Regions from separate parts of the Streptosporangium sp. DT93 genome, predicted to be linked through region 2. Evidence: riboswitches for the same ligand, from Rfam matches in the RefSeq annotation. Region 2 holds a riboswitch; the other holds the start of a gene.

Region 1 (4,872 bases), on a different contig from region 2:
TGTACGGCGTCAAGAACACCACCAAGGTCCTGCGCATCGGCGCCGCCCAGATCGCCACCATCGACGCCCGCAAGCACAAGATGATCGTCAAGCGCGACGGCAAGGTCGTGCAGACCATGCTCATCAGCGCGGGCAACGCCAGCACCCGCGAGTACACCACCACCAGCGGCGTCCACCTCGCGATGGGCAAGGCCAACCCCGAGCGCATGATCTCCCCGGGCCGCAAGAAGGGCGACCCCGGCTACTACGACCTGATGATCAACCACGCGGTCCGCTTCTCCAACAGCGGCGAGTACGTCCACGCCCTCAACAACGTCTGGGCCCAGGGCCGCCGCAACGTCAGCCACGGATGCATCAACTCCCGCCCCGACCAGGCCAAGTGGTACTACAACCAGGTCCAGCGCGGCGACGTGATCACCATCAAGGGCACCAACCGCGAGATGGAGTGGAACAACGGCTGGGGCTTCTGGCAGATGCCCTTCAAGGAGTGGAAGAAGGGCAGCGCCCTGACCTCTGCGGCCACCGCCGGCTGACCCCCGGCCCTCGGACCGGGAAGCGCATCACAGCAGGGAGAGCTGGGCCTGGTGCGGCAGCGCGAGCGGCAGCGGCTGCTCGGGACGCTCCGGGCCCATCCCGTAACGGGCGGCCAGCTGCAGCACCTGACCGGTGACCGCGCGCACGTACCCCTCCTCGGCGTCGGGGCCACGCCCGTACAACTCGCCGTAGCGCGCCACCAGCGCCGGATGGTGCTCACCCAGCCACCCCAGGTACCACTCCCGCGCCCCCGGCGGCAGACGCAGCACCCGCGGCACCAGGCTGACCGCCCCCGCGCCGGCCACCCGGCGCACGGTGGCCGCCAGCTGGTCGGGGGAGTCGGTCAGCAACGGCAGCACCGGCGCCATCGCCACCCCGCACGCCACACCCCGCTCGTTCAGCTCGGCCACCAGCTCCAGCCGCTTCTGCGGCCCCGGCGCGCCCGGCTCCACGGTACGGCGGATCCGCTCGTCGACGAACGCGATGGACACCACCACCCCCGCCCCCGGAGCCGCCGCCAGCAGATCGGCGTCCCGCAGGATCAACCGGCTCTTGGTGTGCACCGTGAACGGCGCCCCCGCCTCACGCAACGCCGCCACCACCCCGGGCATCAGCCGGTAGATGTCCTCCGCGCCCTGGTAGCAGTCACCGCCCACACCCACGCTCACGTGCTCGCCGTCCCAGCGCAAGCCCAGCTCGGCCCGCAGGCGACCCACGATGTTGGTACGCACCACGATGCGCGAGTCGAAGTCACCGCCGGCGTCCAGGCCCAGATACCGGTGACCCCGGCGGGCCGAACAGTACCGGCACCCATGCGCGCACCCCCGGTAGGGGCTGACGGCCCACCCCTGCGGCGTGCTGTCCAGCGCGGTGCGCGCCTGCACCTCGTAGCAGGTCAGCGCCCCGTGAACCCTGGTCAGCGCCGAACGCTCGATCCGCGGCCTGGCGTCAGGCGGCGCGGACAACAGAGCGGGCGCATCCCATGGCATACGGCTCAGTGGAACACGCTTTCGACTCCACTCGCAAGTGGAGCAGGTCGAGGCCCGCACCGGCCCGCACCGGCCCGACACCATACCGACCCGCGACCGAACAAGTGACCGGGGGACCGGCGAAAACCCGCTCGCCGCCGGCCGCCCCCCTCCTCTACCCTGACCCGGTGCTGAAGCCCACCTACCCCATCCGTACCGAACGCCTGCTCCTGCGTCCCTACACCCCGGCCGACCTCGACGCCCTGTGCGCGATCCAGTCCCTGCCGCAGGTCACCCGCTACCTGTACTGGGACCCTCGCACCCGCGAGCAGAGCCAGGAATCCCTCACCACGAAGATGACCCAGACCCTCCTGACGGAGGAGGGGCAGACCCTGACCGTCGCCGTCGAACTCGCCGCCACCGGCGAGCTGCTGGGTGACGGAATGCTCAACTGGACCAGCAGCCTGCACCGCGGCGGGGAGATCGGCTACGTCCTGCACCCCGACCACCACGGCCACGGGTACGCCACCGAACTCGCCCAGGCCCTGGTGAGACTGGGCTTCGAGGGCCTGGACCTGCACCGCGTCATCGGACGCCTGGACGCCCGCAACCACCCCTCGGCCCGCGTCCTGGAAAAGATCGGCATGCGCCGCGAGGCACACCTGGTCGACAACGAGTTCGTCAAGGGGGAGTGGACCAGCGAGCTGATCTACGCGATCCTGCGACACGAATGGCACGCCACCGGCTGAGCCACCTCACGTGTCCTCACCGGGATTCACCGGCCGGGTGCGGCCCACCCGGCCACCACCGGCCCGACCAGCACCGGCCAGTACCGACCACCACCGGCCACCACCGACCACCACCGGCCACCACCGGTCACGGCCCTGCCGCCGTACGGCCCACCACCCGTCGCCCCCCGACCCACCCCGGTCTCCCGGACACTGCCATGTCGACAGGCCCGCACGCGCCGGGCACCATGGTTGCGGTGACCATCCTGCACCTGGCCCTGGCCCGCGACTGGGAGGCCGCCCGCGAGACGGGGGAGTACCGCGTCTCCACCCTCGGCCTCACCCTCGACGACGTCGGCTTCATCCACGCCTGCACCGGCCCCGAACAGCTTCGCGGCGTCGTGGAGCGCTTCTACCGCGACGTCACCGACCCCCTGGTGGTGCTCAGCATCGACCCCTCCGGGCTCGACGTGCGCATGGAGGTACCGCCGGACGCCCAGGAGACCTTTCCCCACCTGTACGAGGCGCTGCCGGTCACCGCCGTCACCTCGGCCCTGCCCTTCCCGCCGCCCGCGCCTGGCACCCGGCCGTGACGACCCCCTTCGCCCCGATGATCCCGATGATCCCGATCTCCCCCGTGATGACCATGTAGCGGTACGCTCTGCGCATGCCCAACCCGGTCGTCATCCTCCTGCTGACGGTGGTCGTCCTGGCGGCGGCCATCGCCCTGATCGTCTTCGCCGTACGGGCGGCGCAACGCCCCCGCAACGCACTGGTCGGCGGAGGGGTCGGCCCCGAACTCGTCGAGCGGATCCTGGAGCTGAAGGCCTCCGGCCAGTTCGACCAGGCCGTCTTCCTCGTCCGCGGCGAGACCGGCATGAGTCACCGCGCCGCCGCCCGCTTCGTCAGAAGACTCAAACCCCCCGCCGCCTGAGCCCCCACGTCGACGACCGCACCCCCGCGCCGGATTTGATAGGTGGTGCGCGCTTTGTCGTTGATGAGTGGTGTGCGAGCATGGTCGGCGTAGGCGAGCGCGGAACGAGGAAGCCGGTGCGAATCCGGCGCGGTCCCGCCACTGTGATCGGCGAGCGAATCCCGAACAGGCCACTGCCCGGCAACGGGCGGGAAGGCCGGGACGAGCATCGACCCGAGAGCCAGGAGACTCACGCGGTCGCCTCCTCACCAGCCGGGGCGGATCTCCCCGAGAGAGGACGGGCGCCCTGTGCCTGCCTGCCCGCGTACACACGCGTCGGCCGCGACGAGACATCACCACGCCGTCGAGACCGGCCTCACGGCGGACGGCAGGCGCGCGGGCGATGACCGCGCGGCGCGCCACCGGCCCGCCCGCGGAGGGAACGCGTGAAAAGAATCACGGTGTGCCGCGACTGCTGCTGCGGCAGCACCCGCAAGGTGCCCACCCTCGACCACGACGAGCAGATCCGCCAACTGGCCGAGGTCGCCCACATCCGCGTGAGCGACTGCCTCGACGTGTGCGACCAGGCCAACGTCCTGGTCGTGCAGCCGACACCGCGAGCACGCGCGGCCGGCGGCCGCCCGGTGTGGCTCGCCCTCGTCAACGACGAGAACGCCACGGCCGACGTCGCCGCGTGGATCCGCGCCGGCGGCCCCGGCCTGGCCCCGCTGCCACCGATCCTCGAACTGCACCGCTTCACCCCACCCCGCCGCAGCCGCCCCCGCGACGGCGACCCTCCGGCGGCGAACACCCCCGGCCCCGCACCCAGGTGATGCCTACCCGCCGACCACGACCGCGAACAGGCCGCGAACAGGCCGCGAACAGGCACGGCCGTCTCCCACCGGCGAACACCCCCGGCCAAGACCGCTCGGCCCCCACCTGTCGCCTCATCGGCGACATACCGCGTCACTTGGGGCGGGGGAGAGGCGGCGCCCGCCGATCCGGTTGGACCATTCACCAAGGAAGGACGGGCGACGGGCACCGCAACTAATTGCAACCTATACGCAATAACCTAGCTTCCGCAATAAGCTGCCGCCCGGGACCCGCGAGCATCCCACCCCGAACGCGTACGGCTCTCCGCCGACTCCCTGACCCCGGAACGGGCGCGGCCACCGGCCGGGGGAGCCGGGAACCGTCAAAGCTATGACCGATTTGTCCACTAAAATGGATATTTCATCTTAAATAACGTGGGGGAGTGGCCCCGCACGCCAGACCGATCGAGACAAAGACGCACGTCAATGCGTCCGCCGTGTTCGCCACAACGATATTCACCGTGACAACACAAACGCCCGAGCGAGAACACCCGAGCCAGCAGATCGACCGGATGAGACCAATCCGACCGGCGGAGTGGATCGTTCGAGACGAACATGATCTTCGAGACGAACATGATCGCGGAGCGGGCCGCGTCAGACACAAGATCCGATCCACACCCCTCCACACCCCGGAAGCGGTCTTCAGGGGGCAGGTCGCGCGGGACGAACAGCGAGCCGGACCAGGTTCGAGCGGGCCGGCCGGAACGGAACACCCGTGACAAGCCGTCCGGCGAACGAAGACCCACGCAACACGCCATACAGCCCCTACCAGCACAGAACATCTTTAACCGTACAGAAGGGTAATTCTGTATGGTATAGAATTACCCTCTTTCGAGGCGCCATGCCCGTTCTGCCCG
Region 2 (4,872 bases):
GAGGTCGGCCGGGCTGTCCTGGGTGAGCACGGCGGTGCGCCGGGCGGCCTGGCGGGCGGGCAGCCGGTGCACGTCGTCGCCGCCCACGGTGACGATCCCGGCCGCGGGGCGCAGCGCCCGGTAGATCGAACGCAGCAGGGTGGACTTGCCACAGCCGTTGGGCCCGACCAGGCCGACGAACTCCCCCTCGTCCACCCACAGGTCGGCCTCGTGCACGATCGGGTGGCCGTCGAGGGCGACGGACACGCCGCACACGTCGAGCCTCACGTGAGGTTCACCGCCCGGTCCGCCGAGCGGCGGCGCAGCAGCCACAGAAAGCACGGCACGCCGAACAGGGCGGTGACGATACTGAGAGCCAGTTCCTGCGGGGCGTTGACGGTGCGGGCGGCGATGTCCGCGAGCTGCAGGAACACCGCGCCGAGCAGGGCGGTGACCGGCAGCACGCGGCGATGGTCGGCGCCTGCCAGCAGGCGGGCGGCGTGCGGCACGATCAGTCCGACGAACGCGATCGCGCCGCTGGTGGCCACCATCACGCCGACCAGCAGCGAGGTCAGCACGAACAGGGTCAGGCGCAGGCGGTGTACGTTCACGCCGAGCGAGATGGCCGTCTCCTCCCCCGCGGCGACATCGACGGCCTCGAGGGCGGGCTGGGCGAGCACGCGGGTGAGCCATGCCCGCGCTGCGGCCGTGTCCTCGCTCGAGCGCCGGACGTGTCTTTCGTGACTCGCGAAGGAGAGTTCCGTGACCGAGCGTTCGCTCGCCACCGTCTACGGTTACCCCCGACAGGGAGCCGACCGCGAACTGAAGAAGGCCGTCGAGGGCTACTGGGCGGGCCGGGTCGATGCCGCCGGGCTCCGCGACACCGCCGCCCGGCTGCGCGCCACCACCTGGCGCGAACTGACCGACGCCGGCCTGGACGAGGTGCCCTGCGGTGACTTCTCGCTGTACGACCACGTGCTGGACACCACCGTCATGGTCGGCGCCGTCCCCGGACGTCACCGGGCCGCCGTCGCGGCCGACGCGCTGGACGGCTACTTCGCCATGGCACGCGGCACCCGGGACGCCGCCCCGCTGGAGATGACCAAATGGTTCGACACCAACTACCACTACCTGGTGCCCGAGCTCGGCCCTGACACCGTGTTCACCGCCGACCCCGGCAAGCAGCTCGGCGAGCTGAACGAGGCGCTGCTGCGGGGCCACAGGCCCCGGCCGGTGCTGGTCGGCCCGGTCACCTACCTGCTGCTGTCCAAGCCGGCCCCCGGCGTCGCGGCGGACTTCGACCCGCTCTCGCTGCTGGACGAGCTGCTGCCCGTCTACGCCGAGATCCTCGCCTCCCTGTCGGAGGGGGGCGCCGAGTGGGTCCAGCTCGACGAGCCTGCGTTCGTCCAGGATCGGCCGCGGGAGGTCCTCGAGGCCCTGGCGCGCGCCTACCGGCTGCTCGGCGGCCTGACGCGGCGCCCGAAGATCCTGGTCGCCGCCTACTTCGACCGGCTCGGTGAGGCTCTTCCCGTCCTGGCGGCCGCGCCCGTCGACGGCCTGGGGCTCGACTTCACCGGCTCCGCGGCGGCCAACCTGGAGGACCTGGCCGCCGTCGGGGGCCTGCCCGGCAAGCGGCTGGTGGCAGGCGTCGTGGACGGGCGCAACATCTGGATCAACGACCTCGAACGCTCCCTGGCGACGCTCGGGACGCTGCGCGGACTCGCCGGCCGCGTGGACGTCGCGGCCTCCTGCTCCCTGCTGCACGTGCCCCACGACGCCACACTGGAGACGAACCTCGACCCCGAGGTCCGGCGCTGGCTCGCCTTCGCCCGCCAGAAGAGCGCCGAGATCGTCACTCTCGCCCGGGGCCTCACCCTGGGGACGGACGCCGTCGCCGATCTGCTCGACGACAACAGGGCCGCCCTGCGCTCCCGCGCCGAGTCGACGCTGACCCGCGACCCGGCCGTCCGCGAGCGGAGCGCGGACGTCACCGGCGCCGACAGCCGCCGTGCCGCCCCCTACGGCGAGCGGGTCGCGGCCCAGCGCGCCCGGCTCAAGCTGCCGCTCCTGCCCACCACGACGATCGGCTCCTTCCCGCAGACGAACGAACTGCGGGTAGCCCGCGCCGACCTGCGCGCGGGCCGCATCGACCAGGCCGCCTACGACGAGCGCATCGCCGCCGAGATCCGCGACGTCCTCGCCTTCCAGGAGGAGGCCGGCCTCGATGTCCTGGTCCACGGCGAGCCCGAGCGCAACGACATGGTCCAGTACTTCGCCGAGCGGCTGGAGGGCCACGTGGCCACCGAGCACGGCTGGGTGCAGTCCTACGGCAGCCGCTACGTCCGCCCGCCGGGCCCTCGCCCCTTCTTCCCTGACCCGATGATCGGGTGCCGATCTGGACTTACTAGGACGTCCAACTATATGTTCGTGGGCAAGGCCCGCGGCGCGGGGAAGCCGGTGTGAATCCAGCGCGGTCCCGCCACTGTGACCGGGAAGTGCGACATCGACGGCCACCGGCGAAAGCCGGGAAGGCCTGATGACGCATGTCGATCCGGGAGTCAGGACACCGGCCGCGGGGTGATCCGTGTTGTCCACGAGGATGGAGCGAACACGCATGGCATCGGTACGCGCCCGCGAACCCGGAACCGACGTCGGGGTCGAGACCGTGGTCGTCGGCCGCCTCGGGCGCGTCCTGCTCGACCGGCCGCGTGCCCTGAACGCGCTGACCCACGACATGGTCCGCCGCATCGACGCCGCCCTTCGGGAGTGGGCCGACGACGAGAGCGTCGTCACCGTGCTCGTCGGCGGCGCGGGCGAGCGCGGGCTGTGCGCCGGAGGCGACATCCGCTCCATCTACCACGACGCCAGGGCGGGCGGCGGCGCCTCGGCGGCCTTCTGGCGGGACGAGTACCACCTCAACGCCCGCATCGCCCGGTACGGCAAACCGTACGTCGCCCTGATGGACGGCATCGTCATGGGCGGCGGTGTCGGGGTCTCCGCGCACGGCGGCGTGCGGATCGTCACCGAGCGCACGACCCTGGCCATGCCCGAGACGGGCATCGGCTTCGTCCCGGACGTCGGCGGCACCTACCTGCTGTCGCGCGCGCCCGGCGAGCTGGGCACCCACCTGGCGCTCACCGCCTCCTCCGTCGGCGCGGGCGACGCCGTGGCCTGCGGGCTGGCCGACCATTTCGTGCCGTCGCGGGACCTGGAGGCGTTCACCGCCGAGCTGGCCCGGCGGGAGGTGACCGAGACGGTCGCCTCCTTCGCCCGCCCCGTTCCCCCCGGTGAGCTGGCCGGGCAGCGCGGGTGGATCGACGCCTGCTACGCCGCCGACACGGTGGAGGAGATCGTGGAGCGGCTGCTGGACAGCGGCGAGAGCGCGGCCGAGGAGGCCGCGGAGCGGATCGGCGGCAAGTCGCCGACGGCGCTGAAGGTCACCCTGCGCTCCCTGCGCCGCGCCCGGGAGCTCGCCTCCCTGGAGGAGGTGCTCGACCAGGAGTACCGCGTCTCACTCAGGGCCCTGACCTGTCCCGACCTGGTGGAGGGCATCCGCGCCCAGGTGATCGACAAGGACCGCTCCCCGCGCTGGTCGCCCCCCACCCTGGCCGAGGTGGGCGAGCGGGAGGTGGAACGCTTCTTCGCACCCCTGGGCGAGAACGAGCTCGGCCTGGCGGGAGGGACCCGATGAGATCACCGGCCCCGCGCCCGGGGCCGGGGCCAGGGAGGACCTCGACGATGCTCGACGACCTCGGCACCCCCGCCGGGACGCACGGCGCCGTCCGGCGCGTGGTGTCCCTCGTCCCCTCCCTCACCGAGTCGCTCGCCGCGACCGCGCCGCACCTGCTGGCCGGCGCGACCGACTGGTGCACCCACCCCGCGCCGTTGCCGGTACGGCGGATCGGCGGCACCAAGAACCCGGACCTGAACGCGATCGTCGCCCTGGAGCCGGACCTGGTGCTGGCCAACGAGGAGGAGAACCGCCCGGCCGACCTGGAGGCGCTGCGGTCGGCCGGGGTGGCGGTCTGGGTGACCAGGGTCCGCACCCTGCCGGAGGCGTTCGCCTCCCTGCGCCGGATGCTCACGCTGGCCTGCGGCCTTCCCGAGCCGGACTGGCTCGCCGCCGCCGAACGGGCATGGGCCGCTCCCCCGGTCACCGCGGAACGAAAGGCGGTGATCCCCGTCTGGCGCAAACCCTGGATGGTCCTGGGACGCGACACCTTCGCCGGTGACCTCCTGCTCAAGCTCGGTGTCCGCAACCTCTACGCCGGCCACCCCGAACGCTATCCGGGGATCGCCCTGCCCGAGCTGCTGGCGGCGGGCGCCGACCTCGTGGTCCTGCCCGACGAGCCCTACCGGTTCACCGCCGAGGACGGCCCCGGATTCTTCCCCGGGACACCGGCCGCGCTGGTCAGCGGCCGGCACCTGACCTGGTACGGCCCGTCCCTGGTCGAGGCGCCCGACGTCCTGCGAGCCGCCCTGGGCTGAGACCCGATCTACTGGATGGGACTCGGCATGCGCTCGGCGCTGCTGCCGGACGCGGCGGTCGCCGTCGAGATCGGCGAGTCCTGGCGGCACCTGGAGACCGCGGGGGTGCTGGGCGCCTGGGCGGTGCTCGGCCTGCTCCTGGCGCCGGTCCTGCTGCGGCGGATGGTGCGCGGGGAGTCCGGTTCGAGCGTGGCCGCCCGCCGCGAGCGCGCCCTGCGACGGGTCGGCTGAACACGGTGCCCCTCACGGCACCATGACCCTCCGGACGCGGCCCGGTGACGCGAGAGGGTCATGGCCGAGTCGCGGTCCCCGCGTTGCCGACGACGAGCATGACGGCCAGCACGCCGAGCAGGCCTCCCATCGCGATCCGCTGCACCCGCAACCAGTCGGGGCGACGCGCCAGGA

The links. Region 2 has a riboswitch for cobalamin ahead of ACLQ2R_RS34195 (enoyl-CoA hydratase/isomerase family protein). Riboswitches for the same ligand answer to the same signal wherever they lie in the genome.
Region 1: another riboswitch for cobalamin. It lies ahead of ACLQ2R_RS26945 (hypothetical protein); the one in region 2 lies ahead of ACLQ2R_RS34195 (enoyl-CoA hydratase/isomerase family protein).

Annotation. Positions count from the first base shown of each region.
Region 1 covers NZ_JBNCLF010000014.1:77,122-81,993, forward strand. The annotation lists gene ACLQ2R_RS26915 (Ig-like domain-containing protein) at 1-533, shown strand, start outside; gene ACLQ2R_RS26920 (radical SAM protein) at 561-1,523, opposite strand; gene ACLQ2R_RS26925 (GNAT family N-acetyltransferase) at 1,691-2,251, shown strand; gene ACLQ2R_RS26930 (hypothetical protein) at 2,278-2,427, opposite strand; gene ACLQ2R_RS26935 (DUF952 domain-containing protein) at 2,488-2,823, shown strand; gene ACLQ2R_RS26940 (hypothetical protein) at 2,898-3,164, shown strand; cobalamin riboswitch at 3,218-3,415, shown strand; gene ACLQ2R_RS26945 (hypothetical protein) at 3,590-3,976, shown strand.
Region 2 covers NZ_JBNCLF010000023.1:77,345-82,216, forward strand. The annotation lists gene ACLQ2R_RS34180 (ABC transporter ATP-binding protein) at 1-267, opposite strand, end outside; gene ACLQ2R_RS34185 (FecCD family ABC transporter permease) at 264-764, opposite strand; gene metE (5-methyltetrahydropteroyltriglutamate--homocysteine S-methyltransferase) at 742-2,442, shown strand; cobalamin riboswitch at 2,404-2,568, shown strand; gene ACLQ2R_RS34195 (enoyl-CoA hydratase/isomerase family protein) at 2,594-3,670, shown strand; gene ACLQ2R_RS34200 (helical backbone metal receptor) at 3,718-4,467, shown strand; gene ACLQ2R_RS34205 (hypothetical protein) at 4,483-4,698, shown strand; gene ACLQ2R_RS34210 (LysE family translocator) at 4,757-4,872, opposite strand, start outside.